Regions from separate parts of the Marinicauda sp. Alg238-R41 genome, predicted to be linked through region 3. Evidence: predicted binding sites of a transcription regulator. Region 3 holds the regulator's gene; each other region holds the start of a gene.

Region 1 (10,203 bases), on a different contig from region 3:
TCCGGTAGCGAAGGAAGGCATCGACCTCGAGCCTTTCCTGGTCTCCGGCCTGGAGCTGCTGAGGCCGCATGTCGAATTCGACGTTGCGGCGATCAAACCGCGTGACTTCCTCCCAAGGGAGCTTGAAGTGGAGCCCCGCCTCGTCCTCACCTTGAGCGTTGATCGTGCGCACCGGATCGCCGAAGCGAAGCACGAGGGCCGATTGGGTTTCGCTCACTGTGTAAGTGGCGGTAAACACGCCGATCAATGCGGCGACGATCAGGATCAGAAATCCGATTCCAACAATACGCATGGCTTAGCCTCCCTGTCCTGAACCCTGGGCGGTGGTCCGAGCCCCGCGGTTTCGACCCAGCTGGTCAAGCGGCAGGTAGGGGACCGCCCCGTTGCCTTCTCCCTGCTGATCGAGAATGATGAGTTCGGAACGTCCGAGCACACGCTCCATCGTTTCCAGAAACATCCTTCGGCGTGTGACATCGGGCGCCTGACGGTACTCTTCGTAGATCGCATCGAACCGGTCGGCCTGGCCTTGAGAGACCGCAATCACCTGATCGCGGTAGCCTCGCGCCTCTTCCAGCAGCCCCACTGCCGTACCGCGCGCTTCAGGCACGATCTGGTTGGCATAGGCCGTGGCTTCCAGCGCATTGCGCTCTGCGTCCTGTTCGGCCGAGATCACGTCCTGGAAGGCCGCGATCACGTCGCCCGGCGGGGCAGCTTCCTGAAGCTGCAAGCCGACGATGCGGATACCCGACGCATAGAGATCGAACGTTTCCTGCATGATCTGGTCTGCGCGATCGGCGACTTCGCCCCGGCCCGCACCGATGATCGGTTGCAGATCGGAGGTGCCGACGACTTCGCGCATCGCGCTTTCGGCCACGGTCTGAACCATGCTGGCGGGGTCCCGCACGTTGAAGACAAAGGCCTGGACATTGGCCGGATCAACTTGCCACTGAACCGTGAAAGACAGATCGACGATATTCTCGTCGCGCGTGACCATCAGCCCCTCGGCTGGCGTTTCACCAATCGTGACCGTACGAATCTGTTCCACATCGACGATTTCGACCGTCTCGATCGGATAGGGCAGCTTGAAGCGCAAACCGGACCCGGTCGTGCGCGAGTAGTCGCCGAAGCGTGTGACGACCCCTGCTTCACCCGGTCCGATCTGGTAGACCGACGCGACGATCACGGCGAGCAGCGCCACGCCGATCACGATCAGACCGACGAGACCGCCGCCCTTGCCGCCTTTACCGCCCTTGCCGCCGCCGAACAGCCCCTTGAGCCTGTCCTGCAGCTGACGGATCAGATCCTCGAGATCCGGTTCGCCGGCAGGACCGCGTCCGCGATTTCCGCCTGGCCCGCGGCCCCACGGGTTATTGTCATTCTTGCGGCCGCCCGAGCCCCAGGGCCCGTTGCTACCGCCACCGGTATTGTCATTCCAGGGCATGCACTCTCCCCGATTGTCCCTTGAAGTGTGAAAGTCACATCACGGTTGTATGTGGACGGCGCGACACGCCGGTTCAAGTAAAACCGGTCAGTCCGGCTGTGCGCGACCGGTTTGCCGCACCCGGTCCAGGATGGTGAGCGTGAACGGGGCATCATCCTCCGGCCCGGCCTCGAACCGTTCGCGGTACACCTCCGTCCACTCCGAGCCATCAAGGTCGGGATAGACCGTTCCGCCATTCGGCTCCAGCTCGACCTCGGTCAGGTACAAGCGGTCGGTGCGTTCCAGTGTGAGAGAATAGAGCTGCGCTCCGCCAATGATACAGACCTCGTCGACGCCCGCCTGCAGCGCCGCGGCACGTGCGGCCTCCAGCGCATGCCAGGGATTGTCGAAGACCTCTGCGCCCTCTGCCGATGCCAGGGAGCGGCTGACCACTAGGTTAGGTCGGCCCGGTAGCGGCTTGCGCGGCAGGCTCTCCCAGGTCTTGCGGCCCATCACGACCGGTTTGCCTAGCGTAACCTGCTTGAACTGTTTCAGATCCGATTTGAGGCGCCACGGAAGCTCTCCGTCTAGGCCTATCACCCCGTTACGTGCGCGCGCGACCACATGCACGAGCTTGACTGGGTCGGTCATCACACCGCCACCGGTGCAGCGATCCGGGGGTGCGGGTCATAGTCCTGGATTGCGATGTCCTCGTATTCGAAGGCGAAGAGGTCGGTGATGGCCGGATTGAGCGACAGGGTCGGCAGCGCTCGTGGCGGCCGCGAAAGCTGCTCGTTCACCTGATCCATGTGATTTGAATAGATGTGAGCATCGCCAAACGTGTGAACGAATTCGCCCGGCTCATAGCCGGTCACCTGCGCGACCATGGCCAGCAGGAGAGCATAGCTGGCGATGTTGAACGGCACGCCGAGGAACATGTCCGCGCTGCGTTGATAGAGCTGCAGCGACAGGCGCCCGTCGGCCACATAAAACTGGAACATGGAGTGGCAGGGCGGAAGCGCCATCGACGGGACGTCCGCCGGGTTCCACGCCGAAACGATGAGGCGCCGTGAGTCCGGCGTCCTGCGGATCTGATCGAGCACATTGGCGAGCTGATCGATTTCCTGACCATCCGGCCCCGTCCAGCGGCGCCATTGTTTTCCGTAGACCGGGCCGAGTTCGCCGTTCTCGTCGGCCCACTCGTCCCATATCGTGACACCGCGTTCCTGCAGCCACGTCACGTTGGTCAAGCCCTTCACGAACCAGAGCAACTCCACGGCGACCGACTTGAAGTGGACCTTCTTGGTCGTCAGCAGCGGGAAACCGTCAGACAGGTCGGCGCGGATCTGGCGGCCGAAGACCGACCGCGTCCCTGTGCCCGTGCGATCGGTCGTATCCGTGCCGTTGGCCAGGATGTCGCGCAGGAGGTCGAGATAGGCGTGCTCGAGCGGCGAGCCCGTGTCGGCATGCGTCTCTGCGATGGCCATGATGTCCTCCCGTGAAGCGCGTCCTGGGCGCGTCAGTCTGCCCGATTCGGTCCGGCGAGGTCCCCGCCGAAAGTGCGAACGCGACTCCTACTACCACGACTACCATCACCATCACACGCGACGAGACCACCCGATTGAGCCGGACCTCGCAGCAGCCAAGCGTGCGGGGACGGTCCGGCGATGTCATCGAGATTTTACTTGCGCGCTCGGCGAAGCGGGAACATGGTGACAAAATCAGAACATAAGGAGAACTCTCGATGATTGGTTATGTGACCCTTGGTACGAATGATCTGGAGCGCGCGGCCAAGTTCTACGACCGGCTTTGCGGGCTGCTCGATACGGGGCGGATGATGGAATTCGACACCTTCATCGCCTGGGGCAAGCCGGGCGGCGGAGCGGGCATCGGCCTGACCAAGCCGTATGACGGAAAGCCCGCCACGGTCGGCAATGGCGTGATGGTCGCTCTTGCCGCGCGCGACAAGGCGCATGTTGACGAGATCTACAATGCAGCCATCGAGATGGGCGCAAAGGACGAAGGCGCACCCGGACCGCGTGGCGATGACGGCTTTTATGCCGGCTATTTCCGCGACCCGGACGGCAACAAGCTCAACGCCTTCGTGATGGGGTAAGCGCGCCTTCTGCGCAGCAGCGCTTCCAGATCCGTCGACTAGGAACGCCCGGGGCAGCCCGCCTGGGCTCGGACATTGAGCTCGCCGGTCAACGTCCACGGGAGCAGATGCACCGCCGGCGCCCCGACGGGGGCGCCGGCGGCGCGCAGTCTCGCGCCGGTCCACACATTGCAGGTACGCAGGAGATGATAGCTGGGCCTCGCCTGCGCGAACACGCTTCGCGGGCCGCGCTTGCCGCGTCCGGCATGAATCGGACGACCCGCCTCACCCGGGACGAAGGCCGCCTCGATCTCCCGGACAAGCGCTTCCAGGCCCTGCCGCGAGACCGCAACCGTCACACCTTGCCGCCCTTCCAGCGGCGGGTGGTCCAGCGCGTGAACGTGCAGCACGGAGGGCGTGGGCCAGACAAGCGCGGTCACCGCCTGGCCGACTGTCAGCGCTCCAGGATAGGCGCGCCGGTCTCCCCAGCCGATGGCGTAGCCGTTGGCCTCGGGAAAGAGCGCGCGTACGGGCGAGTCAGGATCAAAGGCGTCTGCCGGCAGCACGATCTCGGTGTGCAACATGACGCGCTGTACGCCGATCAGTTCACAATTGCCGGGCGAGGCAGGCCGGGCTCCAGGCGAGGCGAGCATTGCCCCCAGCGCGGTCGCCAGCACGCAAAGACCGATCAATACCGCCAGAAGCGCCAGCCCGGCTGCAGCGATGTGGCGAACCATCTCTTTAAACTCCGGCCGAATGAGCTTATGTTACATGTGTCTCTTCGGAGACTATGGCGATAAATGCGCGTGTAATAACCAGACCGGACCCGGGTGCGAATCCCGGCGGCTCCACCAATTTCTCTTCCGCGGCGTTGCGCGGTGTGTGAGGGGCCGAATTAGGATCGACGGATGGCTAAAGACGTAGCGTTCGCCCGAATGGGCTTCGTTACCAGCCCGTTTACAGTAGTTGCCAACGACAACACTGCTGAAGAGTTCGCCCTCGCTGCGTAACGCAGCGCGAGCAACTCGCTTGTTAAGTCCTGTCCTCTAGCAAGGTCAGGCGGGGTTCGGGGGCGCCTGGCAACAGAAGCCCCCACTTCCTCTCTATTGCAGCGCTTAGTCCCCGTGTGGCGCGAGCTGGCCCGGGCTCGTCGACATGAGTGGCATGCCGTTAGCGCTCGCTCAGCCCTCCGCAAGCGGTTTGCCTCCTCACCATTGTCTTCTCTCACCCCTTAGGCCGAAGACCCATGGTTATGTCCCTTCGCACGGCTTCGCATAGAACCCCATTGAGTAGCCGAGATAAGACTGCAGCGTGCTCGATGCGAGATCGTTGAACGGTCCCTTATAGAAGGCGACACGGCTGAAACCTTGATCGCGAAGCAACAAATCGTAGCGGCGCGCATAGGCGTTATCCAATTCCATGACAGCTATTTCCCCGCAGGCTGGCGGAGGCGCCAATACCAGCGTATGGCTCGTAGGAAGCAGCTGAAAGCCTTCAAGACCGTGTGACCGGACGAAGTCGCCGCGCGTCGCGCTTTCATAGTAGGCCGCCTGAGAGATTTGCATCGACCAAAAGAGCCCAGGCGAAACGATCAAGACCAGAGCGAGTCCGATGAGTTGGCTGGGAAGGCGACGGCATACCGTTCCAAAAGATAGCGCGCTTGCAATGAACAGCAGAGGCATCGCGTGCGCAAAATTGCGCTCGAAGAAAACTGTCTTTGTTGAGAAATACAGAACAAGTAGAGCGAATGGCGCCACAAGACATGCGATTGCAATTCGCTCACGATTATTTCCAAGTATAAGACCTGCGACAACTAGAATGAGCCACGGCCAGTACAACTCAAGGAAGAAGCGCGAAATCCAGAAGAAATAGGTTAACGGCCAAGGGTCAGGATGTGAATGGGGCGGGTGAGCCGAACCATATTGCGTGGACAGGGCAACCAAGCCATTAAAAAATATATCGAAATTTGCGATGGCGTATGGCGCGGATGCGATGAAGCCCGCCACTACGGCAATCGGCGCAGCCAATCCAGCCAGCGCCGCCTTCTTCCAGCCTGGCCAGGCAAGCATGGCGATACCTAGTGCGCCGGCAACGCCGACGATCGGATAGGTCACCTTCACGGCAGCTCCGGCGCCAAGAACCAATGAAACAAGAATAACGCGAATCAACAGTCCGAGCGAGAGCGACGATATCCAGAATGCGAGCCCTGTCATAAGATACAGAAGGCTCTCGGGGCGCGCCATCAATGCATCGTGAACCCATGTCGGGGCGACCACCATGGAGAGTACGAGAACCGTGTTCGCGAAAATCGAGAAGCCGTATCTCCGAGCCCCATCAAAAACGAGAGCAATCGCGATAACTTGAAATACAACGTTAGAAATTCGAAGACTAGTTATAGGCTCAACGTGAAAATAGCCTCCGATATTTATGTTTATATGGGATATGATATTGTATAAATAGAAATTGTATTGATCGTAACGAAAATATTCCGGTAGATCAGCATGGGCCCAGTTCGGATCGAGCTTGCCAAGCACCGTCATCGATTGAGATACGGCCAGCGGTATTAGCTCGTCCACGTTTATCATCATGTCGGGGCGCAGCGGCAATCGAAGCCAAACTGCAAGGACAAGACCGACAAGGGTGCTGGCGACGATCAGGAAGTGTCGGTCAATACGTTCAATTTTTCGCATCGTTCAATCCCGTATTATAGCGATTGCAAATTCGACCAACGCGGTAATCGCCATGCCCCCCTAAACACGTCTATCAATGTTGAGTGCGGCCGCTTTTCACGACGATGACTGCACGTTTGATGCCCGGACAAGCGCGCTCGCTCTACGCGAATTCAATCAGCTCTTCAACTGCCGTAGGAATGTGCGAAGACTTCAAGCAAAAAGTGCAATTTCGGAATACCACCTTCCCACTCGTAGCGCTCGAGACTAGTGCCCGGCTGCCACCACCGAGATCCACGATTCTTCACATCTATCCACGCAAATTCACAGAAATAATCGCCTTACCTTTCAATACCAAAGACCTTAGCGCTGCAAAACGGCCGGGCGCATTAACGATTTTATTTGACGTCACTGAATGCGTTCATCATTATCCGTTTCATGGAACCCTTGCACTTCATAGAATTCGACCCGGCGCAGAATTTTCTTCGGATATCGGTCTGTGGCGACCGGAGTCCCGAAGCCAGCGCGGCTTTGGTCGCGGACATGTACAAGGCGGCCGAACGGTTCAAGACACGATCCTTTCTGATCGATCTGCGCGCTGCTCGGTATAACGGACCGGCGACAGAGCTTGTCGCCCGCTTTTCTACCATGGCTAACGGAAGCCGCCGTTGCCGGCTGGCGTTCCTTGTCCATTCGCCAAACGATCCGGCCGGCGTTTTGCTGAATCACGCCAATCGGGCCGCGTGGCACGACACGCTTTTGACAGCGAACCTGCAGACTGCCGAAACATTCCTCGCCAACCGGCAAACGCCGAGAGATCGCTTCCCTCTGCCGGCCAGCCGAGCAACACGCATGGAAATCCCCCTCAATCTCTGACCCCGCGAGATTGGAAGCCTCCCCTCCCGGCTAGTTTCGGAGCGTCTGAATGTTCAGCGCCATCCCCCCGCGCGGCCGCAGCGTAACCTGCATCACCGGATAGACGTCATGGCCCTCGACCGGTGTGAAACCAAGCTTCGCGACCAGGGTCGAGAGGAAAATCGTCGCCTCCATCAACGCGAAATTGGCGCCGATGCATGCGCGCGGTCCGCCTCCGAACGCCATGAACTGATAGCGGTCTTTCGGACGCCGCTCCGGACTGAACCGGTCCGGATCGAAATGATCGGGCTGGTCCCACAGCGTTTCGTGTCTGTGCAGAGCGTAGAATGCGAGCAGCGCAACATCGCCCTTCTTTACCGGATGGCCGCAAATCTCGGTCTCTGCAATGGCGCGCCGGCCCAGGATGGGCGCAGGCGGGTAAAGCCGCATCGCCTCCTCGATCACCTGACGCGAGAAGGTGAGACGCGGCAGGTCCGCAGCGCTGAGCGCCCGCCCATGTGCCATCGCTTCGGCGGCCTCGGCGCGTAGCCGCTTCTGGGTCGGCGCGTCGCTCGCGACCAGGTAGAGCGCCCAGGTCAATGCGATGGCCGTGGTTTCGTGGCCGGCAGCAATGAAGGTCATCACCGTATCGCGAATATCGCGGTCGGAGAGACCATCGCCTGTCTCCGGGTCGCGCAACTCCAGCAGGAGCCCAAGCAGGTCATCCCCGGAATTGCCGCTCTCGCGACGCCGGCGGATCTGCGCCATCGCGGCCTTGCGAAAGACGTGACGCGCGCGCAGGGCGCGAGCCGACATCAGACGCGGTACCCACTCGGGCGCCGGCAACAGGTCGCTCATACGCAGCGTGCCGGTTTCGGCCAGGATCACCTCGATCGCGCTGCGAACGCGTACCCGGTCGAACTCCTGCGCATCGGAAAACAGCACCCGCTCGATCACGCTGAACGTGGCGTCGTTGAGCACGGCCTGAATTTCAACCGGCTGATCCTCGGCGGACAGACGAAGGGCGGTTGTTTCCGCCACCTCCGCCATGATCGGCGCGAAGCCTTCGATCCGGCGTCGAAGGAAAGCGGGCTGGAGGCTTTTGCGCTGGCGATGCCAGTTCTCGCCATGGGCCGTCAAAATGGCCTCGCCCAGGATCGGACGCAGCATGCGCATGATGAGGGGTGATTTGCGCCAGGCCTCGTAATTGTCCAGCAGGATGGACTTCATTTCGGCGGGGCCGGAGACTTCGTGGATGGAGCGGCCAAAATGCGGACCACTCAGACGCGTCTGCCGGAATAGCGCCCCAGGCAGGATCGACATGGGATTTTCGCGCATCAGCCGTCCGGTCTCCACCAGTCCGACCAGACGCGTCAGAGGCTCACACGCGACCGGACGCAACAAGGGCTCGCCGTTTCGCCACGCATACGAGTCACCGGGCGGCGAAGAACTCGCCTCGTCCAGACAACCAGTTTCCTCAATCATGGATCACATTCCTGTATCTTTACACGCGAGCGTCGCGCGCAGACCTTAACTCTTGATCAACTTCCTCGGCCCTGCGCGCAGGCGCGGCGTGCACAGCGTTGCGAATTGACGCGGGCGCGGTGATGGATACTCTCGCTGTCAGCTCGGGGAGGGACTTTTGACCAAGGATTTGATGGGGTACGGCAAGCTGGCGCAGGAGGCCCTGAGAGGGGTCGTGCGCGAAGCTGTTGCGCGCGCTGCCAGTCCACAAGGCTTGCCCGGCAGCCATCATTTCTACGTCAGCTTCAAGACAACCGATCCCGGCTGCGACCTCGACGAGGCCCTTATCAAATCTTATCCCGACGAGATGACGATCGTTCTGGAGCATCAGTTCTGGGACCTGTCGGCGGACGATGACGGCTTTGAGGTCACCTTGAAATTTGGGGGTGTGCCCAAATATCTCAAGGTGCCGTGGCGCGCGGTGACGCGGTTTCACGACCCGGCCGTGAACTTCCAGCTCTATTTCGAGTATGAGGCCCCGGGGCATCAGGATGCGGGAGACGCCCCGGCTGGTGAAACCGGTGACGAGAACACGGTGGTCAGCCTCGACGCTTTCCGGAAGAAAGATTGACCGGAAACACGACAGAGCGGCTGCGCGCCCTGTTTTCCGACCCCGAAAACCTGCCCGGGGCCACGCGCCATTTCGGTTTCTCGTTGATCGATCTCGATGCCGAGGCAGGCTGGGTGGACGCTCACTTCTTTGCCCGCGACGAATTTCTCAATCCCAATGGTTCGGTCCAGGGCGGAATCGTGACCGGATTTCTGGACGAAGCCATGTCGCTGGCCGCCCTGATCGCCACTGATCTTCAGATGGCCGTGCCCACGCTGGAAATGAAGACCAGCTTCCTGCGCCCGCTCTTCAAGGGCCGGTGCCGGGTGCGCGGCCAGGTCAAGCGGCTCGGCCGCAGCGTCGCCTTCACTGAAGGCGATCTGTTCGATGGCGATGATCATCTGTGCGCGAGCGCGACCGCAACGGCCGCGCTCCGGCCTCTGGACACCTAGCCGGCCGTGAAGGCGAGAAGCCTTGCACTCATTGCGCTGTGCCAGGTGCTGGCCCTGTCCTCCTGGTTTGCCGGGGCCGCCGCCCTGCCCGCCTTACAGGCCGCCACCGACCTGGACGCCTTTACGCGCGCCGCCTTGTCCAGCAGCGTCCAGATCGGCTTTGTCGCCGGAGCGCTTGTCAGTGCCAGCCTGGGACTGTCCGATCGGTTCGATCCCCGCCGCGTCTTTGCCGCCGGAGCCGGCCTTGCCGCCCTGACCACGCTCGCGATCATCCTCACGCCGCCCGGCAGCCTGGCGATGGCGGGCCTCCGGCTGCTCACCGGCGCCTCCCTGGCCCTGGTTTATCCGGTCGGCATGAAGCTGGCCGCCAGCTGGGCGAAAGGCGATGCGGGCCTTCTGATCGGCCTGCTGGTAGGCGCCCTGACGCTGGGCTCGGCCCTGCCCCACCTGTTCGCGCTTGACGGCGCAGACGTGAACTGGCGCACGCCGTTCGTATGGGCCGCAGCGCTGGCCGGCCTCTCCGCCGTGCTCATCGGATTTTGCCAGGCCGGCCCGGCCTTTGTGCGGGCCAGAGCCTTCGATCCGCGCGCCTTCGTTCTCGCGATCCGGCGGGCAGACCTGCGCTATGCCAATCTCGG
Region 2 (10,203 bases), on a different contig from region 3:
GTGAACGGCGTGCTTCACGTGATTGGCGGGCGCACGGTCAGCGGTGGCAATACGCCGGTACACGAGGCCTTCGATCTGGGGGCCGGGCGATGGTCGGCGCTGGCGCCCCTGCCCGTCCCGGCAGCCGGTCCGCGCGGGGCCGGCGGGCTCGCCGCCGCGCAGGTGAACGGGACGATCTTCACCTTCGGTGGAGAATGGTTTGGTGAGGGAGGCGGGGTCTATGACCAGGTCTGGGCCTATGACACGCGCGAAGACCGCTGGCGCGAGGCGACCCGCATGCCCACGCCGCGCCACGGCCTCGGCGCCGTCGCGCTCGATGGCGCGATCTACACGATTGGCGGCGCCGCGCAGGCTGGCGGAACCGAAACCAGCGCGGCGGTCGAGGTTTTCAGGCCGTAAGCAGACGCTAGAAGGCGCCGACAGCCTCCAGCGCGGCCCGGGCGATTTCCTGACGCTGCGGGCTTTGCACGTCAGGATTGGTCATGTCGAAATTGACGGCAAAGACGTAGGTCTCCTCGCCCGCTTCGAGCCACCCGACATACCAGCCAAGATCGCCACCCTGCGGATTGGCCCAGCCGGTCTTGCCGCGCAGGATCCAGCCTTCCCCGCGATCGTCCTCCATAAGGCCGATCACCGTTTCCATGTGCGTTGCCTCAACCGGCAGAGTGCGCGCATGCAGCCGCGATAGAAACCCGGCCTGTTCGCGCACCGTGATGGTCAGCGGCCCTCTCAGCCAGAACACATCCACCTCGTCCGGCGAACCGATATACTCGTCGCCATAGCCGAAGAGCGAGACAAGACGCTGCTCCTCAGCGTGGCCGATCTCCCGCGTCCAGCCCTGATAGGCCCAGACCGCAGACCGACGAAAAGCGGTTCGCAACGACTGGTCCTGATCCCAGCCGGGCCTGCGCTCGATCCCATCCCAGGCCACGATGTCGGCTTCGATATCGGTCACGATGCCGGTCTCAAGAATGATCAGCGAGTTGGGAATCTTGAAAGTCGAGGCCGGCACGAAGCGCTCATCGATGCGGGCTCCGCCTCCGCTCCACTCCGCACCGTCCGAGAGGCGCCGCACGAGCACCGCGCCATCGACATCGAATTGCTCCAGCACGCCGTTCAACGCATCCGGCGCCGGGGGCAATCCCTCTGCCCGGACCTTGCCCTCCGCCGTCACCGTGATCGCGCCCGTCAAAGCCAATGCCGCAATCGCCGCGGCCAACCATCTCGCCATTCCATTCTCCTGTTGCCTGAAACCTGCATGAGGGGCGCACGCTTGCCAGCAATAGGGGCGAAGCCAAGGCGGCCTCAGGGCTTTATCGGGTCGGCGGATCGGCGAGCCGGGGGCCGAGGCGTCACGCCCCGCGCCGCCCGGCCCATACCGGCCCCTATTCCTGTCCGCGACTGCCGACCCGGCGTTCCACATCGGCCAGAAGCCCGTCAAGCGCCGCCCGGTCGTAGACCCGGCCATTGCTGATCACCGCCTCGATGCCACGCGTATGGCCGATCTCGACTAGCGGATCGTCGGCCAGGAGAAGCAGATCGGCCTCAGCGCCGACCCGGATCGTGCCGAGCTGGTCCTCCCGTCCGAGATAGCGCGCCGGTGTGTGCGTCGCCGCCCGCAGCGCGTCCATCGGGCTCAGCCCGGCCTCGACCAGCCGCGCCAGCTCCTCGTGTACGCTGATGCCCGGCACAATCATCGTGTCGTTGGCGTCGGTGCCGAGCATGACCGGCACTCCGGCTGCGTGCGCGATCGCAGTGACCTGAAGTCCCAGCCGGTAGAAGTCGCCATAATGGCTGCGGACCTCCTCCGGCGCGCCGGCGGTGCGGTCCAGATCCCGCTCCCATTCCTGCAGATGCGGTTCCAGCAGGTAAATCCGGGCGGGATGGGCGCGATACCCGGGCTCGCCGGCGCGCATATCCATCTCCCGCGTCCCGTGCGTCGGCACGAAATAGGTGCCGTTTTCCGCCAGCTCCGCCATCAGTTCCTGGCAGCGGTCCGGATCGAAAGTCGCGACGGTCTGCGACAGCCGCTCGGCATCGTCCGGCCATTCGGCTTCCGCTTCGCCGGCGAGCACGGCACGGATCCGCGCGCGATAGGTTTCGCCGAACCCGCTGCAATCGGTCACGATATCGGTGGCGTGCTCGATCGTGCGCATGCCGAGACGCGAAGCCTCCCCGGCCGAAACGACAAAGGGAATATGGCCTGAGACTTCCAGGTCCAGCTCGCCCGCGCGCTGCATCACGCCGTCAAGGGCGGCGGAAGAAATCGCGTGATAGAGCTTGATCAGATCGACGCCGCGCGCGTGCAGATAGTCGACCAGCGCCCGCCCCTCCTCGGCCGTGGCAGGCGTATAGAGCGGATCATGATCCGGTGGCAGATGCCCGGTCGGGTTGCTCTGCACGAAAGCGCTGGAGAGCCGGAGCAGATCCGGGCCCGGGATCTCGCCGGCACGGATTTGCGCGTCGTAGCGCAACAGGTCCTCGCGGCACAGGAAGGGCCCGCTCTGCGGCTCCCAGCAATCGCCGGCCATGTCGCGTACGCCGGTCACCCCGTGGGCGAGAAACAGCGCGAAACTCGTTTCCGCGACAAAGGACACATTGGTGTGGACGTGCATGTCCATCAGACCGGGGATGAGATAGCGCCCCTGCCCGTCAATGCGTCGTCCGTCGAAGGCCGCATCCGCCTCCGCGCTCGGCTCGATGGCGGCGATGAGCCCGTCGTCGACGGTCACACTCTGTCCCGTCATCACCGCGCGGGTGGCGGGGTCGATCACCGTGACGCCCTCGATCCGGACCGCGTCCTGGGCCGCGGCCGGGCTGTGCGCAGCAAGCGCCATGAGGGCGAGCGCCGACAGGCTCAACATCTTCATCTGGAAATTCCTTTCTTCGCCGCACCGGCCGGGATCGGCCCCATGCTTCTTCGCCGCTTAGATGCCGGCAGAACGGAATCGGGATGACATGAAAAATCTGGATGCAGGATTCATCCCGCCGCCACCCTGCCTGCATCTAACCCTGGAACCGGTCTTCAAGGAGCACCGCCATGGAAGACGACATCCTGGCCAAGTCCATCCCCATCCTGGTGACCGCCCTGGTCGCCGCCATCCCGATCAGCGCGCAATTCTTCGCCTGGCTGAAACGCCGGGCCGCGTTGAGGGTCGTACGGCTGATGGTGGAACGCTGCGAGCCGGTCGACCAGAAAGCGCTGGCGGCAATCGCCGCCGGCACGCGGCGACCGAAGCGCGATCTGCGGCGCGCCTTGCTGCTGCTCGCCCTGGTGCCGCCCGGCATTGGCGTGGCGCTGCTGATGGAAAACCAGCGCGCCATGCTGTTCGCGCTGTTCGTCACCGGCCTGCCGCTGCTGCTCGGCCTCGCCCATCTTGCATTTCATGTCCTGCTGCCGGACATGGACGACAGCTAAGCCTCGTGGCCGCGCACCCGCTCCATCAGATCGGCGACACCAAGCTGGTCCAGCTCTGCCAGGCCGCCGGCGATACCGGCGCCTTCGAGGAGCTCGTGCGCCGGCACCAGGGCGCACTGGTCGATTTCCTGACCTCGGTGACCCGGCATCGTCACGATGCCGAGGACATCGCGCAGACCGCTCTGATCAAGGCCTTCATGCGGATCGGCCGGTTTGACGGCCACTCGACCTTCCGGACCTGGCTCTGCGCCGTGGGCTACCGGGAATTCCTCATGCATGCGCGCCGCCACAGGGCGCATCTGCGCATTCTCGACCGCGCGCGCGGCGAAGTCCCGCCGCCGGCCGCCGCCGATCCGGACTGGCCGATCGATATGCGCAGAGCGCTGGAGGGGCTGAGTTCGGACGAGCGGCGCGGCGTGGTATTGTGTGACATCGCCGGGCTGACCCACGCCGAGGCGGCAAAATTGCTGCGCGTACCGGTCGGCACGCTGAAATCCCAGATCAAACGCGCGAAGTCGCGCCTTTCCTCGACACTGGGACCGGACACGGAGGAGAAAAGATGACCATCCTTCCGCCCCGGGCGAAGCGCCGCGCCCTCACCCTCCGGCTGCGCCTGCGGCTGGCCCGGCATGGGCGGCGGATCGTCACCAGCGCCATACTCGCAGCCTGGTTCGTCGCCTTCGCCATCGGACTGCCGCTCGCCGGCGACGGTTTCGCCGCGGACCCGCCGGGCTTCGGCCTGCTGGCACTCTATGCGCTGTTGGCGGCGCTGATGCTTTCATGGAGCGAGGCAGAGTGACCGGACGCTAGGGCGCGCAAGAGGGGCGAAGCCAGGGCGGCCTCAGGGCCATATCGGGGTCGGCGGCGCAGTCAGCCTCCCGGATCGGTCGCCCAGCAAAAAAGAAGCCCCCGCACGTGCGGAGGCTTCTGATCGGCACCGTTACAGGGGGCGTGCCCAGGAACGGCCCCTAGAACGGAATGTCGTCGTCCAGCGTGTCGGAGGAGAAATCCTCGCGCGGGCGGTCCTGGCGCTGTCCGCCGCCGCCGGAATAGCCGCCGCTGCCGCCGGACTGGTCGTCGGCCGCATAGCCGCCCGAGCGGCCGCCACCGCCACCTTCGCTACGGCCATCCAGCATCTGGAGCTCGCCGCGGAATTTCTGCAGCACGACCTCGGTCGTATAGCGGTCCTGGCCGCTCTGATCGGTCCATTTACGCGTCTGGAGCTGGCCTTCCACGTAAACCTTGGAGCCCTTTTTCAGATAATTCTCCGCGACCTTGGCCAGGTTCTCGTTGAAGATCACCACATTGTGCCATTCGGTCTTCTCGCGCCGCTCGCCGGACTGCTTGTCTCGCCACTGCTCCGACGTGGCGATACGCATATTGACCACCGGATCGCCGGAATTGAGGCGCCGGATCTCCGGATCGGCGCCCAGATTCCCGACAATGATTACCTTGTTTACGCTTCCAGCCATTCTACCATCCCGTCGAGCTTGCGTTCTTGTTGAAATTTGTTCACATAATGTTCCGCGCGTCAAGGCGCGGCGATTCCTGCCGAGTTCACCTTACTCTTGGCCCTGAGTCCATCGCCTCCGCTGAGGCGGCCGGAACCAAAACACATGCAAGGTGGATAGAGAGGTGTCGCTTTCCTAAGTAAGTCACTTCGCGCGAAGAGAGACCTGTAGGCCCGATGTCCGATCCGCATAAGCACATCTCCGTTCGCGGCGCCCGCGAGCATAATCTCAAGGACGTGTCCGTCGATCTGCCCCGCGACAGGCTGATCGTGTTTACCGGCCTGTCCGGTTCGGGCAAGTCCTCGCTCGCCTTCGATACGATCTATGCCGAGGGGCAGAGACGTTATGTCGAGAGCCTGTCGGCCTATGCGCGCCAGTTCCTGGAGCTGATGAGCAAGCCGGACATGGACTCCATCGAGGGTCTCTCCCCGGCCATCTCCATCGAGCAGAAGACGACCTCGAAGAATCCGCGCTCCACCGTCGGCACGGTGACCGAGATCTACGACTATATGCGCCTGCTCTGGGCCCGCGTCGGCACGCCCTACTCGCCGGCCACCGGCGAACCGATCTCGGCCCAGACCGTGTCCCAGATGGTCGACCGGCTGATGGCCCTCGAGGAAGGCGCAAAGCTCTATTTGCTCGCGCCCATCGTGCGCGGGCGCAAGGGCGAATACCGCAAGGAATTCGCCGAACTGCTCAAGCAGGGCTTCCAGCGGGTCAAGGTCAATGGCGAGTTCTATGCGCTGGAAGACGCGCCCGAGCTCGACAAGAAATACAAGCACGATATCGACGTCGTGGTGGACCGTATCGTCATCAAGGAAGGGCTCGAACAGCGCCTCGCGGACTCGCTCGAAACCGCGCTGCGTCTGGCCGACGGCCTCGCCGCAGCCGAGTTTGCTGCGCCGGCGATGTCCTCCCCTGCTCGCGGGGGAGGTGCCGGCGAAGCCGGCGGAGGGGGCGATGGCGCCAAAACCCCCTCAGTCAGCTCCGTTGACAGCTCCCCCGCAAGCGGGGGAGCACAAAGCTGGCAGACCGGCGAGCGGATGATCTTTTCCGAGAAGTTCGCCTGCCCGGTGTCCGGCTTCACGATCGAAGAGATCGAACCGCGCCTCTTCTCCTTCAACAACCCTTTCGGGGCCTGCCCGGCCTGCGACGGTCTCGGTCAGAACCTGAAATTCGACGAGGAGATGGTCGTCCCCGACCGCGAGAAATCGCTTTACGATGGCGCCATCGCGCCCTGGAACCGGGCCACGTCCAAGCTCTACCAGCAGACGCTGGACGCGCTCGCCGATCATTTCGACGCCTCGATGTTCACCCCGTGGCGCGATCTGCCGGAGGCTTTCCGCAAGATTGTGCTGTTCGGCACGAAGGACAAAATCACCTTCACCTACGAAGACGGGCTGCGCCAGTTCAAGACCACCAAGGCGTTTGAGGGTGTCATCCCGAACCTGCAGCGCCGCTGGCGCGAAACCGACAGCGCCTGGGTGCGCGAGGATCTGGCCCGCTTCCAGTCGTCCCAGCCCTGCGAGACCTGCGGCGGCAAGCGCCTGAAACCTGAAGCCCTCGCGGTGAAGGTTGGCGGCTGCGACATCTCCGAAGCGACCGAACTGTCCATCCGCAATGCCAACACCTGGTTTGAAGATGTCGAGGGCAAGCTCAGCGACAAGGAACAGGAGATTGCGCGCCGCATCCTGAAGGAAATCCGCGAGCGCCTGCGTTTCCTGGTCGATGTGGGTCTGGACTATCTCACCCTCAGCCGGGCCTCCGGCACGCTGTCGGGCGGGGAAAGCCAGCGCATCCGCCTGGCCAGCCAGATCGGTTCGGGGCTGACCGGCGTGCTCTACGTGCTCGACGAACCCTCCATCGGCCTGCACCAGCGCGATAACAGCCGGCTTCTGGAGTCCCTGCGCGGACTGCGCGATCTCGGCAATACCGTGATCGTCGTGGAACACGACGAGGAAGCGATCGATACGGCCGACTATGTCGTCGACCTGGGGCCCGCCGCCGGCGTTCATGGCGGCGAGATTGTCGCCCAGGGCACGCCGGAGGAAATCCGCGCCAACCCGAAAAGCCTGACGGGCCAATACCTCTCCGGCGCGCGGATGATCGAGGTGCCCGAACGGCGCCGCAAGATCGACAAGAAGCGCCTGCTCACCGTGAAGGGCGCATCCGGCAACAATCTGAAGACCATCGACGCGCAGTATCCGCTGGGTATTTTCTGCTGCGTCACGGGCGTCTCCGGCGGCGGCAAGTCGACCCTGACGATCGAGACGCTCTACAAGGCCGCGGCCCGCCGTCTGAACAAGGCCAGCGCCGTGCCCGCCACCCACGATACGGTCGAAGGGCTCGATCATCTCGACAAGATCATCGACATCGACCAGAGCCCGATCGGGCGCACGCCGCGGTCCAACCCGGCCACCTATACCGGCGCCTTCACCCCCATCCGCGAATGGTTCGCCTCCCTGCCAGAGGCCAAGACGCGCGGCTACAAGCCGGGCCGCTTCTCCTTCAACGTGAAGGGCGGACGCTGCGAGGCCTGCCAGGGCGATGGCGTGGTGAAGATCGAGATGCACTTCCTGCCCGACGTCTATGTCGAGTGCGATGTCTGTCACGGCAAGCGCTTCAACCGCGAAACCCTGGAGATCGAGTTCAAGGGCAAGTCCATCGCCGGCGTGCTCGACATGACGGTCGATGAGGCCGCCGATTTCTTCAAGGCCGTGCCATCCGTGCGCGACAAGATGGTCACGCTCCAGCGCGTCGGCCTCGGGTATCTGAAGGTCGGCCAGCCGGCCACCCAGCTCTCCGGCGGCGAGGCCCAGCGGGTCAAGCTGTCCAAGGAGCTGTCCAAGCGCGCCACCGGACGCACGCTCTACATCCTGGACGAGCCCACGACCGGCCTGCATTTCGAGGATGTGAAGAAGCTGCTCGAAGTCCTGCACGAGCTGGTCGAACAGGGAAATTCCGTCGTGGTGATCGAGCACAATCTCGATGTCATCAAGACCGCCGACTGGCTGATCGATCTCGGTCCCGAAGGCGGCGATGGCGGCGGCTATATCGTCGCGGCCGGCACGCCCGAACATGTCGCCGGCGTCGAGGAGAGCTGGACGGGCCGTTACCTGAAACCCCTCCTCGAACGCGACCGCAACCGCCAGAAGAAGCTCAAGGCGGGGTAGGGTTGGCGTTCGTGAGCAGCCGTTAGCCTGGCTCTCATCCGGCGTCGCCAGACGGGATCGGGATCATCCCCTCCATCTCTTTCATGATCCGGCCGGTTTCGGCGAGAATCTTGATGATGCGCTGGTAATGCTGAAGATCGGCGAAAGAGAGGGCGCGGCCCTTGCGGTCCTTCAGCCATTTCCGTGCGGGCTGGTAGCCGCCGATATGGAACTCCCACGCGATGCGCGGCACGTTCCTGAAGCTCTGCGTCTCGTTGATGAAGACCCAGCCGGTCCCGTCTCCCAGCTCCTCGAATTTCGGCTTGTCCACCGTGCCGTCGCCCTCGCCCTCGAACGGGTAGGGCGTCTCGCCGAGCGCGGCCGGTTCCATCAGGTGCAGGCGGCGCAGCTGCCCACCCTTCTCGGCAACTGACCAGAACACATCCGGGCTCTGCGGCCAAGGGATGCGCGGGAAATCGACCTTCAGGAACTCCTTGAAGGTCTCCCGATAGTCCGGGCTGTGCAGCACGCCATAGATGTAATCGAACACCGCGACTTCGTCGGGTTCGCCATGCTCTGGATGGGCGGCCAGCTTTCGGAGCTTTTTATAGAGCTTCGGGTCGAAATTGATGCGGCGGGATTGGTCGAGGGAGTCTTCTTGCGGGTAGAGGTAAAGGGGGAAGTGATACGATTGGATTGTCCTTTCGCCTGCCTTCATCTCAGAAGGATAATTGCTGACAAAGAATTGATTGATATCGCCTGATTTATTTTGGCGACCACATATAATCGCCACGTTCTCGTTGAACATATGCCTCATCAATCCCCGACGTGAATCTCCACGTGGAATTATCTCTCCAATTTTATTGATTGGGTAAAAGGTGAATCGATTGTCAAATGGCCGATAAGTAATCTTAATAATATCGTCAGAATTAGCGTTTTCAAAATTTTTACGCTGATTTTCGTGGATCCAGTCTTTCGTTTCATTGAAGTCATATTTTTGCGTAAGTTCGGAAGTTGGCAGGAAGGTAACGTCATGAGTCATCTGCATGGCATCCGACTCCGTAAAGTTATTTGTAATCAGAAGCTTGTCTTTACGAAATTTAATTCCACTTCCGAATTTAGGGATAAATTTATTTAAGGAAAAACCATTTTCATATTCATCAACATCCCCAAAATCTCTGTCCACAAACATGAATCTAGGCGAGACAGGATCAACTTCCTTGAATTTAGTTGAGTAAAATCCACTTTTTTCGAGACAATTATACTTTACATCTCGACTTCCATATATATCTTCAACAAATACCCTCGCCCTTTCTGATTTCCCTGACTTGACACCAATAGTTATTGCAACACCCTGACGAATATCGAAGACATTCTGATCCAAACCACCGCCTGGTGCTTTTTCTTTTTTATTGGAGTCGCCGTGAAGATTTAGTACGTAAATTGAATCAAATGTATCGATCAGATGCATTCTCATTTTTCTATGAACTACACCATCGAGAAATGAATTATTAGAAATAAAACCAAAAACACCTACACCGTTTTTGTTTATCATGTACTCAGCAAATCGTATAAATTTCACATAGTCATCTGAAAGGGCGTTTAAACTTCTCTCGGAAAGATTCTTCTTGTAATCGTTCACAAGATTCTGAATCCATTCACCTTTGTTCGTGCTGCTGATAGAATACGGCGGATTTCCAATCACCACCATGATCGGCATGTCGTTCTTGATCGTATTGGCCTGCTTCGCCTCTCGGGCCAGCCACTGAGCGAAGAGGGACTGATCGACCGGCTCGCCCTCTTCCAGCGAATTGGTGAGATAGACCGACAGACGTGGCGGGGTGCCGGACGGCTTGTAGCCGAGTTCGGTCAGGATCATGTCGAGCTTGAGGTGGCACATGGCGTAGGAGGCCATAAGCAGCTCGAAGCCGTGCACGCGCGGGATCAGCTCCTCCTCGACATATTGCGACCAATGGCCGGGCGCGACGTTCTTCACCTTCGCGCTGATCTGCTTGATCACCTCGGCAAGGAATGTGCCGGTCCCGGTCGCGGGATCGAGAATCTGGACGCGGTGAACGTCCTTCTTCACGATGTGGCGTTCCCCGCGCTTGGAAAGGTCACC
Region 3 (10,203 bases):
GAGCGAACAGCACGGTGAACATTTCGGTCGGGAAGCCCATCGCCTTCAGGGTGATGCCCGAATAGAAGTCGATATTGGGATACAGCTTCTTCTCGACGAAGTAGTCGTCCTCCAACGCGATCTTCTCAAGCTCCATGGCCACGGCGAGGAGCGGATCGTTCTTCACGCCGAGCTCGTCGAGCACGGCGTGGCAGGTCTCGCGCATCACCTTGGCGCGCGGATCGTAGTTCTTGTAGACGCGGTGACCGAAGCCCATCAGGCGGAACGGGTCGTCCTTGTCCTTGGCGCGCTTCACGTATTCGGGAATCTGGTCGACCGACCCGATCTCGCGAAGCATGTTGAGCGCCGCTTCGTTGGCACCGCCGTGAGCGGGCCCCCAGAGCGAGGCGATACCGGCGGCGATACAGGCAAACGGATTGGCCCCCGAGGAGCCGGCGAGCCGGACGGTCGAGGTCGAGGCGTTCTGCTCGTGATCGGCGTGCAGCGTGAAGATTTTGTCCATCGCCCGGGCCAGCGTCGGCGAGGGCTCGTAGTCCTCGGCCGGGACCGCAAAGCACATGCGCAGGAAGTTGGAGGCGTAGTCGAGGTCGTTGCGCGGCGAGATGAAGGGCTGGCCGACCGAGTATTTGTAGGCGCGTGCCGCAATCGTCGGCATCTTCGCGATCATGCGGTGCGCGCTGATCATGCGGGCTTCAGGATCGTTCACATCGGTGCTGTCGTGGTAGAAGGCCGCTAGGGCGCCGACCGTGCCAACCATGATCGCCATCGGGTGCGCGTCGCGGCGGAAGCCGCGGAAGAACTGGTCGATCTGATCGTGCAGCATGGTGTGCCGGCGGATCGTCCAGTCGAAGTCTTCAAGCTGTTGGGCGGTCGGCAGTTCGCCGTTCAGCAGGAGATAGGCCACCTCGACGAAGCTCGCATTGTCGGCCAGCTGATCGATCGGATAACCCCGGTAGAGCAGGGTGCCTTCGCCGCCGTCGATATAGGTGATCTGGCTTTCGCAGCTCGCTGTGGAGGTGAAGCCCGGATCGAAGGTGAAAACCCCGGCATTTTTGTACAACGTACGAATATCGATGACGTCCGGACCGACGGTACCGCCCAAAATCGGCAGGTCGATCGTCTTCCCGTTAATCGTCAGCTGGGCAGTGCCTTTTTCCTTGGCTTTGTTTTCCATCTCTCCAACCCCTTTTTCTGGCGCAGTTTGTTGCGGCGATTGGCCCTTCAGATAGGTTTGAAGGGCGTGGTTTTCTATAGCTGATCGTCGAGCCTGGACAGCGTCTCCTCGCGTCCCAGGACGGCAAGCACGAAACTCATATCCGGCGCCGGTGCTCCACCGGTCACTGCAGCGCGCAGCGGCATGCCGACCTTGCCGAATCCGACCGCTTCTTCCTCGGCAAAGCTCTTCAGACGGGCGTCCAGCCCCGCTTCACTCCAGTCGGCCTGGCCGGCGAGAACATCGCGCAGCCGGGACAGGCGCTCGCGTGCCTCGTCGTTCAGCGCCTTGGCCTGCTTTCCTTCAAGCTTGAAGGGACGCGGGCGCAAGAGAAACGCGGTCTGATCCTCGATCTCGGCCAGCGTCTTGGCGCGATCCTTGATCGTGCCCATGGCCTTGAAGACCCAGGCGCGTGCCGTGTCATCGGTACGCAGGTCTTCACGCCCCGCGATAGCATCCCAGAACAGATCGGCCAGGCGCGCATCGTCAGCCCGCTTCATGTGAAAGGCGTTCACGCTGGCCATCTTGTCGAAGTCGAGCCGGGCGGGAGCCTTGTTCAATCCGTCGAGATCGAAGGCCTCGACCATCTCCTCGTCGGTGAAGAGTTCCTGGTCACCCTTGGCCCAGCCCAGGCGAAGCAGATAGTTGCGCAGGCCCTCGGGCAGATAGCCCATGTCCCTGTAGGCTTCGACGCCGAGTGCGCCGTGACGCTTGGAGAGCTTCTTGCCGTCTGGACCGTGGATGAGTGGGATATGCGCGAAAACCGGCACATCCCAGCCCAGCGCCTGGTAGATTTGCGTCTGGCGCGCGGCATTGGTCAGGTGGTCGTCGCCGCGGATGATATGCGTCACGCCCATATCGTGGTCATCGACCACAACCGCGAGATTGTAGGTCGGCCCGCCATCATTGCGCAGAAGGATGAGATCGTCGAACTCCTTGGCGGCCCAGCTGACATCGCCCTGGACGGCATCCTCGATCTCGACGCCGTCCTCCGGTGCGCGAAAGCGAACAACGAAGGCGGCCCCGTCAGGCGCCTCCGACGGATCGCGGTCGCGCCAGGGAGAGCGCAGGGCCCGGCCTTCCGCGAAGGCCGTCTCCCGCAAGCTCTCGACCTCTTCGGGCGTGCAGTAACACTTGAATGCCTTGCCAGTCTGCAGCAGCTCGGTCGCCACGGCACGGTGGCGGTCTGCGCGCTCGAACTGGGAAACGACGTCTCCGTCCCAGTTCAGGCCCAGCCAGGTAAGCCCTTCCAGAATGGCCTCGACGGCTTCGTCGGTAGACCGGGCGCGGTCCGTGTCCTCGATCCTCAGTTTGAACTGGCCGCCGTGGTGGCGGGCAAACAAGGAACAGAACAATGCGGTGCGCGCCCCGCCAATGTGGAGAAAGCCGGTGGGCGAGGGGGCGAAACGGGTAATGACCTGAGTTGAATTCTGCACGTGCGAAATCTTGCTGCGCTGCGAGGTGGGCGCGATCATTAGCACGCCGGCCTCAAAAAGAGATAGTCTTCCAGTGAACTCTTTTGCGGGCAGGGCGCGCAATGACCCTTCTTCAGGTGGTGGACCGGGCCGTGACGCCCATGCGGTGTCGCACGCGGCGCGCTCTGCTCGGTTGGGCAAAAACCGCCTTTGATGCACCCGATCCACGCCGTCTCATCCTGTGGGCGCCGGTGGCCATCGGCGCCGGCGCGGCAGCCTATTTCGCGCTTCGAAGCGAGCCACCGCCCCAGACACCGGGGCTGGCGGTTGTGATCGCGATCCTGATCACGGTGTTGGCCGCACGCATGCACCGCCACCCGCGCGGTCTGGTTGCACTCATTCTTCTGGCATTGACGCTCACCGGGTTCGCGCTGGCTCAATGGCACGCGCAGAGCTTTGCGTCCGGCGCGGACCACGGCCGGGAACGCGCGCACGTTCTGGAGGGATGGATTGAGCGCGTCGAGCGATCGGGCACACGCGAGCGGCTCATTCTTCGCGTCACCGACATGGAGGGCAGCGAGACGCCGCCCCACCGGGTTCGCATCCGGACCCGGCTGGGGGAGCTGGAACCCGGTGACTTGGTCCGCGTCAATGCCGTGCTGGCTCCACCGGGAGGCCCGGCCGCCCCGGGCGGTTACGATCCGGCTCGTGCCGCCTGGTTCGACGCGATCGGCCTTACAGGGTTTGCGATTGCTCCACCTGAAGCGATCCTGTCGGGCGAGACGAGCGACCGGGCTGTGCGCGATTTCGTGCGATGGCGCTGGCGCCTCGCCGAGCGCATCCGTGATATGGGCGGCGAGGACACAGGCGGCCTGGCGGCAGCGCTCCTCACCGGAGACAGGTCCGGCGTCTCCCAGGCCCAGGCAGATGCCCTACGGGTGTCAGGCCTTGGACATATCCTCGCCATTTCGGGACTGCACATGGCGTTGGTGGCCGGCGGGATCTATTTTGCCGCGCGGTTCGCTTTCGCAGCCATCGTGCCGTTTGCCAGAGCCTACGATCCACGCAAACCCGCGGCGCTGATCGCGCTCACAGCCGCGCTCGCCTACCTCGTCGTTTCGGGCGCATCGGTTTCCACACAGCGGGCCTTCATCATGACCGCCGTGGTTCTGTTCGGCGTCATGCTCGACCGGCGCGCCTTTTCCTTCCGGTCCCTTTCCCTCGCGGCGCTCATTATCTTGGTGATGGCACCGGAAAGCGTGATCGAACCGGGTTTCCAGATGAGTTTCGCTGCGGTGGCGGCCTTGATCGCGGTCTTCGATTTGTGGACGCGGCTGCGCCGGGCGCCGATGCAGCCACCCGGCTGGGTAGCGCGCGCCTGGAACGGATTTGCGGGACTTGCCGCCACATCCCTGGTCGCCGGCATGGCGACCGGCGCCTTCGCGGCCTTCCACTTCCAACGCCTGGCGGCATACGGCTTCCTGGCCAATCTGGCCGCGATGCCGGTCTTCACCTTCTGGGTGATGCCCTGGGGCGTGGCGTCGCTCTTGCTGATGCCGGTCGGACTGGAAGCCGGGCCGCTTGCACTGATGGACGCCGGACTCCGCGTCGTGATGTGGGTGGCCAACGCCGCTGCGACGCGCGAGGGGGCCGCTATCGCGGTCAGCGCGGCGCCTGGCTTGACGGTGGCGCTCTACGGTCTCGGGTTCGCGCTGCTGACCATAGGCCGTGGCGCGGTTCGTCCTGCGGGTGCTGTGCTGATCGCGGCCGGATTCTCGGTCTGGAGCAGTGCAACGGCACCCGACATGCTGATCACGGAAAGCGGCGCGGCAATCGCGCGCTACGCGCCGGAAAACCCCGACGCCGAGGGCGAGGACAGGCAATGGCAGACCAATGACCGGCGGCGAGGGCGGTTCGATGCGCGCGTGTTTCTTCAGCGTGTCGGCGAAACCAATACCGCGCCGGCGGGAGCGGATTTGCGCTGTGACGCTCTTGGCTGCACGGGCCAGACCGTGGATGGGCTGGTCCTGGCCTTTCCGAACAGTGCACAGGCGCTGGAAGACGATTGCGCGCGCGCCGATATCATCGTGATCGATGTGACCGTCTCACCGTGGCTGACGCGGCGTTGCGCGGCGTTCGTTTTCGACAGCCGCGAACGCTCGCGCCTGGGCTCGACCGAATTCTGGATCCGTGACGGTCAGGTCATCCGCTTTCAGGGTGCGAATACGGCGCGGGGCTTACGTCCCTGGACGCCGCGGCCGGACGGCTAGCCTCCCGGCCCGAGCGCCTGGCATTCAAGGCTCTAGTGATAACGACGGATCAAGCCGACGAGCCGGCCCTGCACGCGAACGCGGTCCGGACCGAAAATACGCGTTTCATAAGCCGGGTTCGCCGCCTCAAGCGCAATGGAATTGCCCTTCTTGCGAAGGCGTTTGAGCGTTGCTTCCTGATCGTCCACTAGCGCCACGACGATCTCGCCGCTGCCGGCGGTATCGCACCGCCGGATCACCACGACATCGCCGTCGAGAATGCCGGCGTCGATCATCGAATCGCCGCTGACCTCAAGCGCGAAGTGCTCGCCTCCCGAAAGCATGTCGGGAGGGACGGGGAGGCGATCGGTTTCGTGTTGAATCGCTTCGATCGGCACACCAGCCGCAATACGTCCCAGAACGGGGACTTCCGAGGTCTGACTGCCGCGGTCCGATCGTCCGAAATCGGCCTGAACGACGTTGCCGGGTGCAGTGTCGGGACGGGACCCGGTCATTTCCGGCATTTTGAGAACTTCGAGGGCGCGCGCACGGTGGGGGAGCCGACGAATGAAGCCGCGCTCCTCCAGCGCGCTCACCAGGCGGTGAACGCCGGATTTCGAAGCCAGATTAAGGGCTTCCTTCATTTCGTCGAACGAGGGCGAGACACCATCGCGGCTCAAACGCTTATGGATGAAAACCAAAAGCTCGTGCTGCTTCTTGGTGAGCATGGACGTCCCCCTGCGGCTGGAACAAAAGCGGAAGTTATGCCGAATGTTCTATGCCTGTTCCATGCAGGCGTCAAGCCGCGTGGCGGACGCGGAGGGCTAGCCGAGGAGCTGGCGAGTCGCTTGGGTGACGTCGTCCTGCCGCATAAGGCTTTCACCGACCAGAAGCGCCCGCGCCCCGGCCGAGGCGACCCGCGAGACATCGTCCGGCGTGAAGATGCCGCTCTCGGCCACCAAGAGGGCCTGCGTCGGCGCGTGCGGCGCGAGCGATTCGAATGTCTCCAGACGCGTCTCGAAGGTGCGCAGATTGCGGTTGTTCACGCCCACCAGAGTGGCGCCGAGCTGATTGGCGCGTTCCATTTCCGCGCGGTCGTGAACCTCGACAAGCGCGTCCATGCCCCATCTGGCGGCCTCATCCATAAGGGTGCGCGCCGTGTCATCGTCGACCGCGGACAGGATGACGAGAATGCAATCGGCGCCGAGTGCGCGCGATTCGGCAATCTGCCAGCGCGTGTACATGAAGTCCTTGCGCAGGACCGGCAGGGAGACAGCGTCTCGCGCGGCCTGGAGGTAGGCATCCTCGCCCTGGAAGCTGGGCGTATCCGTCAGCACAGAGAGACAGGTCGCACCGCCGGCCTGATAGGCTCTGGCAAGTGCGGGCGGATCGAAGTCCTCGCGGATCAAACCCTTGGATGGGCTTGCTTTCTTGACCTCGGCAATCAGCGACGGGCGGCCATTGCGAGAGGCCAATTCAAGCGCCGAGGCGAAGCCGCGAACCGGCGGCGCCAGCTCTGCAGCGACGCAGACGGCCTCAAACGGCCGGTCAGTCTCGCGGTTGCGGACATCCTCGCGCTTGTACGCTTCAATTCGGGTCAGCACATCGCTCATCGGGTTTCCTCGTGAGTCACATCACTTAGCGTCTGCAGAGCGCCTCTCGCTTGGCCCTCATCGATCGAGCGCGCAGCGAGCGCAGCTCCCTCGGCCAGGTTCTCTGCTTTTCCGGCGAGGATCAGCGCAGCCGCCGCGTTCAGCAGCACGATATCGCGATAGGCCCCGGTCTCGCCATCGAGCAGACGGCGCAGCGCCTGGGCATTGTGCTGAGGATCGCCGCCTTTGAGCTCATCGAGCGAGGCCCGTCTCAGACCGGCATCCTCAGGGGTCACTGTGAACCGGCGTATCTGCCCTGTCGGCGTGAGTTCGGCCACAAGGCTCTCACCTGTTGTGGTCAATTCGTCGAGCCCGTCACTGCCGTGCACGATCCAGGCACGCTCGGCGCCGAGTCCGCGTAGAGCTTCGGCCATGGGCTCCAGCCAGCGTTCATCGAAAACCCCGAGAAGTTGACGCCTCGCGCCGGCCGGATTGGACAACGGACCCAGCAGATTGAAAATCGTACGTACTGCAAGTGTCTTGCGGGCCGGTCCGACATGGCGCACGGCACCGTGATGGGCCTGCGCGAAGAGGAAACCGACACGGGCCTCGCGCAGGGCCTTCTCCACCGATGGCACCGAGGCGAAGATATTCACGCCGATAGCTTCGAGGACCTCCGCCGAGCCGGATTTGGAGGATGCCGCCTTGTTGCCGTGCTTGGCGACGGTGGCGCCAGCGCCGGCTGCGACAAGGGCGGCCGCAGTCGAGATATTCCAGGTGCCGCGCGCATCGCCGCCCGTTCCGCAGGTGTCGATGGCGTCTTCAGGCGCGTGCACCGGCGTCATGCGTGACCGCATAGCCTCGGCGCCGACGATCAGGGCTTCGGGTGTCTCTCCGACGGCAGCAAGCCCGATCAGCAAACCGCCTATCTCGACCGGATCGGCCTCACCGTCCATCAGAGCATTGAAGGCTGCCTCCAGGGCAGACCGGTCCGGCGCGCGGCCGGCGGCCAGGGCCTGTATGGCGGGAGACAGCCGGCTCATGCCGGAATGGCAGCCGGCAGCCCGGCAAGCGTCAGGAAATTGGCCAGAATCTGGTGACCGCTCTGCGAGGCGATGCTCTCGGGATGGAATTGAACCCCGTGGATCGGCCGCGTCGGGTGAGACAGCCCCATGATCTCGCCGTCGGCCGTACGCGCGGTCACCTTGAGCGGACTGTCGGCTGACAGCTCGACTGCGAGAGAGTGGTAGCGCGTGCCCAGGAGCGGACGAGGCAGTTCATGGAACACGCCGGCACCCTCGTGCTCGATTTCGCTGGTCTTGCCGTGCATGATTTCACGCGCCTGGACGACCTTGCCGCCAAAGACCTGCCCGATCGCCTGATGGCCGAGGCACACACCGAATATTGGAAGTGTTTCCGAGGCGTTGCGGATCAGATCGAGGCAGATCCCGGCGCGGTCAGGATCGCAGGGACCCGGCGAGATCACCACCGCGGACGGCGACATGGCAAAGGCCTCGTTAACGCTGATCGCGTCATTACGAACCACCCGCACCTGGCTTCCCAACTGCTGGAAATAATGGACCAGGTTGAAGGTGAAGCTGTCGTAATTGTCGATGAGCAGGAGCATGAGACGTGGCCGACCCTTCCAGTGAACGAGGGGCGAAGTTAGGCGAGGCGCCGCCCCGCGCCAAGCTGGCCGACTCACGCTATGCAGCGTTCATGACTCAGACCGCTGCCTTTGCGCCACATCTGGGCGCGGCAATCGCCGCGGGCCTCCTGATCTGTTCCGGCCTGGCCTTCCAGGCCGGCGCGGAGGGCGCGGTCATGCGGCTAGAAGACAGCCTGGGCGGCCTTGCTGTGTCTGGTGATGCGCAAACGGCGACAAGCTCAGTCGCGCGAATTGCTAATCACGAAATAGTACCGATACCTACCGAATATACTTCGAGTTTCGATGGAACTGTGACGACAGTTCAGGATGCCGGGGATGCGTTCCTTCAGACTCCGACACTCGCCATCATCATCGACGATGTGGGGCTCGACCGCATGGCGACCGAACGCCTGCTGGCGCTTGATATCCCACTGACACTCGCCTTCCTGCCCTATGCAGACGCGACCCCGGAGCTGGCATTGGCGGCTCGGGCGGCGGGAAAGGATGTTTTCCTTCATCTGCCCATGGAGCCGGTTGGTCTGGACGATCCTGGGCCGCATGCGCTGGCGCGCCATCTGACAGCCGAGCAGATCGGCGAACGGGTCCGCTGGGCGCTGGCCCGCGTGCCGGGCGCAACCGGATTCAATAACCATATGGGCAGCCGGCTGACCTCGGACGCTGCGGCCATGGATGCGCTCTTCGCGCCGCTTTCGGGGCAGGGTCTGGTTTTTGTGGACTCGCTCACCAGCAGTGAAAGCGTGGCCGGCGACCGGGCTGCGCAAGCCGGGCTGAGGGCCTATCGCCGCGATGTCTTTCTCGACCATGAGATCGACGAAGAAGCAATCGATTCAGCGCTTTCGGACGCGCTTTCCCGTGCGCGCGAGACCGGATCGGCGATTGCCATCGGCCATCCGCACAGCGTGACCCTTGCTGCGCTGGAAGGGCTGGGCGCCCGCGCCGCCCGTGAAGGTGTTCAACTGGTGACCATCCGAGATCTCGCCGCTCGGGAAAGCTAGGCGAAGCGCCAGGCTTCCGCAGCGGCCCGGAACAGGGCACGGGCCTTGTTGACCGATTCCTGACGCTCGAGTTCGGGATCGGAATCCAGCACGACGCCGCCGCCTGCCTGCACATGCATCTGGCCGTTCTTCACGATGGCCGTCCGCAGGGCAATGCAGGTGTCGAGACCGCCGCCCGCGCCGAAATACCCCACTGCGCCGGCATAAATGCCGCGGCGGTGGGGCTCCAGTTCATCAATGATTTCCATCGCCCGGACCTTGGGGGCGCCAGAAACCGTACCTGCGGGGAAGCCGGCAAAGAGGGCTGAAACCGCATCCTCGCCGTCGGCCAAACGGCCTTCGACATTGGAAACCAGGTGCATGACCTGACTGTATCTCTCGATTATCTCCCTGTCGGTAACCGTTACCGAACCAGGAAGGCAGACGCGGCCCACGTCATTTCTCCCGAGATCCAACAGCATCAGATGTTCGGCCCGCTCCTTGGGGTCGGCGAGCAGGTCGCGCTCGTAGCGCGCATCGCTCTCCGGCGTCGAACCGCGCGGACGCGTCCCGGCGATCGGGCGCATCGTGACGATCCCGTCGCGCAGCCGGACCAGGATTTCCGGGCTGGACCCCACGATCTGGAAATTACCCAGATCGAAGTAGTAGAGAAACGGGGAGGGGTTGGTCCGGCGCAGCGACCGGTAGAGCGCAAAGGGCGGCAGGGTGTATGGCGCCGAGAAGCGCTGGCTGGGAACGACCTGGAAGATATCCCCGGCGCGGATGTAGTCGCGCGCACGCTGGACGCGCTCGTGAAACGCGGCGTCAGAGGTGTTCGACTGTGCGCTCGGCTCTTCGTCGCGGCGTTCGCCCTGGCGGTGGCCGGGCGAAGGGGAGTCCAGACGGTCGAACACCGCCTCGATGCGCCGGGTCGCCGCCTCGATGGACTCCTCCGGCGACACACCGTCGCGCGGCCGGATCGGCGCGGCGGCCATGATTTCCTGCGCGAGCGCATCGAACACGACCATGACGCGCGGCCGCATCAGCGTGGCTTCGGGCGTCTGCAGCGGATCGGGATCGGCGTGACCGGG

The links. The regulator LexA, encoded in region 3, represses DNA repair genes until DNA is damaged. The targets are predictions, from matches to a motif close to ATGTTCCNCTTGTGTTCC.
Region 1: the regulator LexA is predicted to act here: its motif matches at 3,133-3,150, upstream of PGP17_RS11010 (VOC family protein).
Region 2: the regulator LexA is predicted to act here: its motif matches at 4,927-4,944, upstream of uvrA (excinuclease ABC subunit UvrA).

Annotation. Positions count from the first base shown of each region.
Region 1 is NZ_CAMZOJ010000002.1:507,412-517,614, reverse strand. It holds gene hflC (protease modulator HflC) at 1-292, opposite strand, end outside; gene hflK (FtsH protease activity modulator HflK) at 296-1,441, opposite strand; gene PGP17_RS11020 (dihydrofolate reductase) at 1,529-2,071, opposite strand; gene PGP17_RS11015 (thymidylate synthase) at 2,071-2,907, opposite strand; gene PGP17_RS11010 (VOC family protein) at 3,165-3,536, shown strand; gene PGP17_RS11005 (DUF2459 domain-containing protein) at 3,575-4,252, opposite strand; RNA gene ssrA (transfer-messenger RNA) at 4,252-4,612, shown strand; gene PGP17_RS10995 (hypothetical protein) at 4,766-6,205, opposite strand; gene PGP17_RS10990 (hypothetical protein) at 6,587-7,060, shown strand; gene PGP17_RS10985 (cytochrome P450) at 7,091-8,524, opposite strand; gene PGP17_RS10980 (SspB family protein) at 8,682-9,134, shown strand; gene PGP17_RS10975 (PaaI family thioesterase) at 9,131-9,565, shown strand; gene PGP17_RS10970 (MFS transporter) at 9,572-10,203, shown strand, end outside.
Region 2 is NZ_CAMZOJ010000001.1:1,698,354-1,708,556, reverse strand. It holds gene PGP17_RS08140 (Kelch repeat-containing protein) at 1-399, shown strand, start outside; gene PGP17_RS08135 (penicillin-binding transpeptidase domain-containing protein) at 407-1,231, opposite strand; gene PGP17_RS08130 (amidohydrolase family protein) at 1,386-2,870, opposite strand; gene PGP17_RS08125 (hypothetical protein) at 3,041-3,418, shown strand; gene PGP17_RS08120 (RNA polymerase sigma factor) at 3,424-3,981, shown strand; gene PGP17_RS08115 (hypothetical protein) at 3,978-4,217, shown strand; gene ssb (single-stranded DNA-binding protein) at 4,387-4,890, opposite strand; gene uvrA (excinuclease ABC subunit UvrA) at 5,106-8,102, shown strand; gene PGP17_RS08100 (type ISP restriction/modification enzyme) at 8,137-10,203, opposite strand, start outside.
Region 3 is NZ_CAMZOJ010000003.1:247,444-257,646, forward strand. It holds gene gltA (citrate synthase) at 1-1,174, opposite strand, end outside; gene gltX (glutamate--tRNA ligase) at 1,249-2,688, opposite strand; gene PGP17_RS13175 (ComEC/Rec2 family competence protein) at 2,751-4,898, shown strand; gene lexA (transcriptional repressor LexA) at 4,931-5,605, opposite strand; gene trpC (indole-3-glycerol phosphate synthase TrpC) at 5,702-6,490, opposite strand; gene trpD (anthranilate phosphoribosyltransferase) at 6,487-7,512, opposite strand; gene PGP17_RS13195 (anthranilate synthase component II) at 7,509-8,096, opposite strand; gene PGP17_RS13200 (divergent polysaccharide deacetylase family protein) at 8,189-9,133, shown strand; gene trpE (anthranilate synthase component I) at 9,130-10,203, opposite strand, start outside.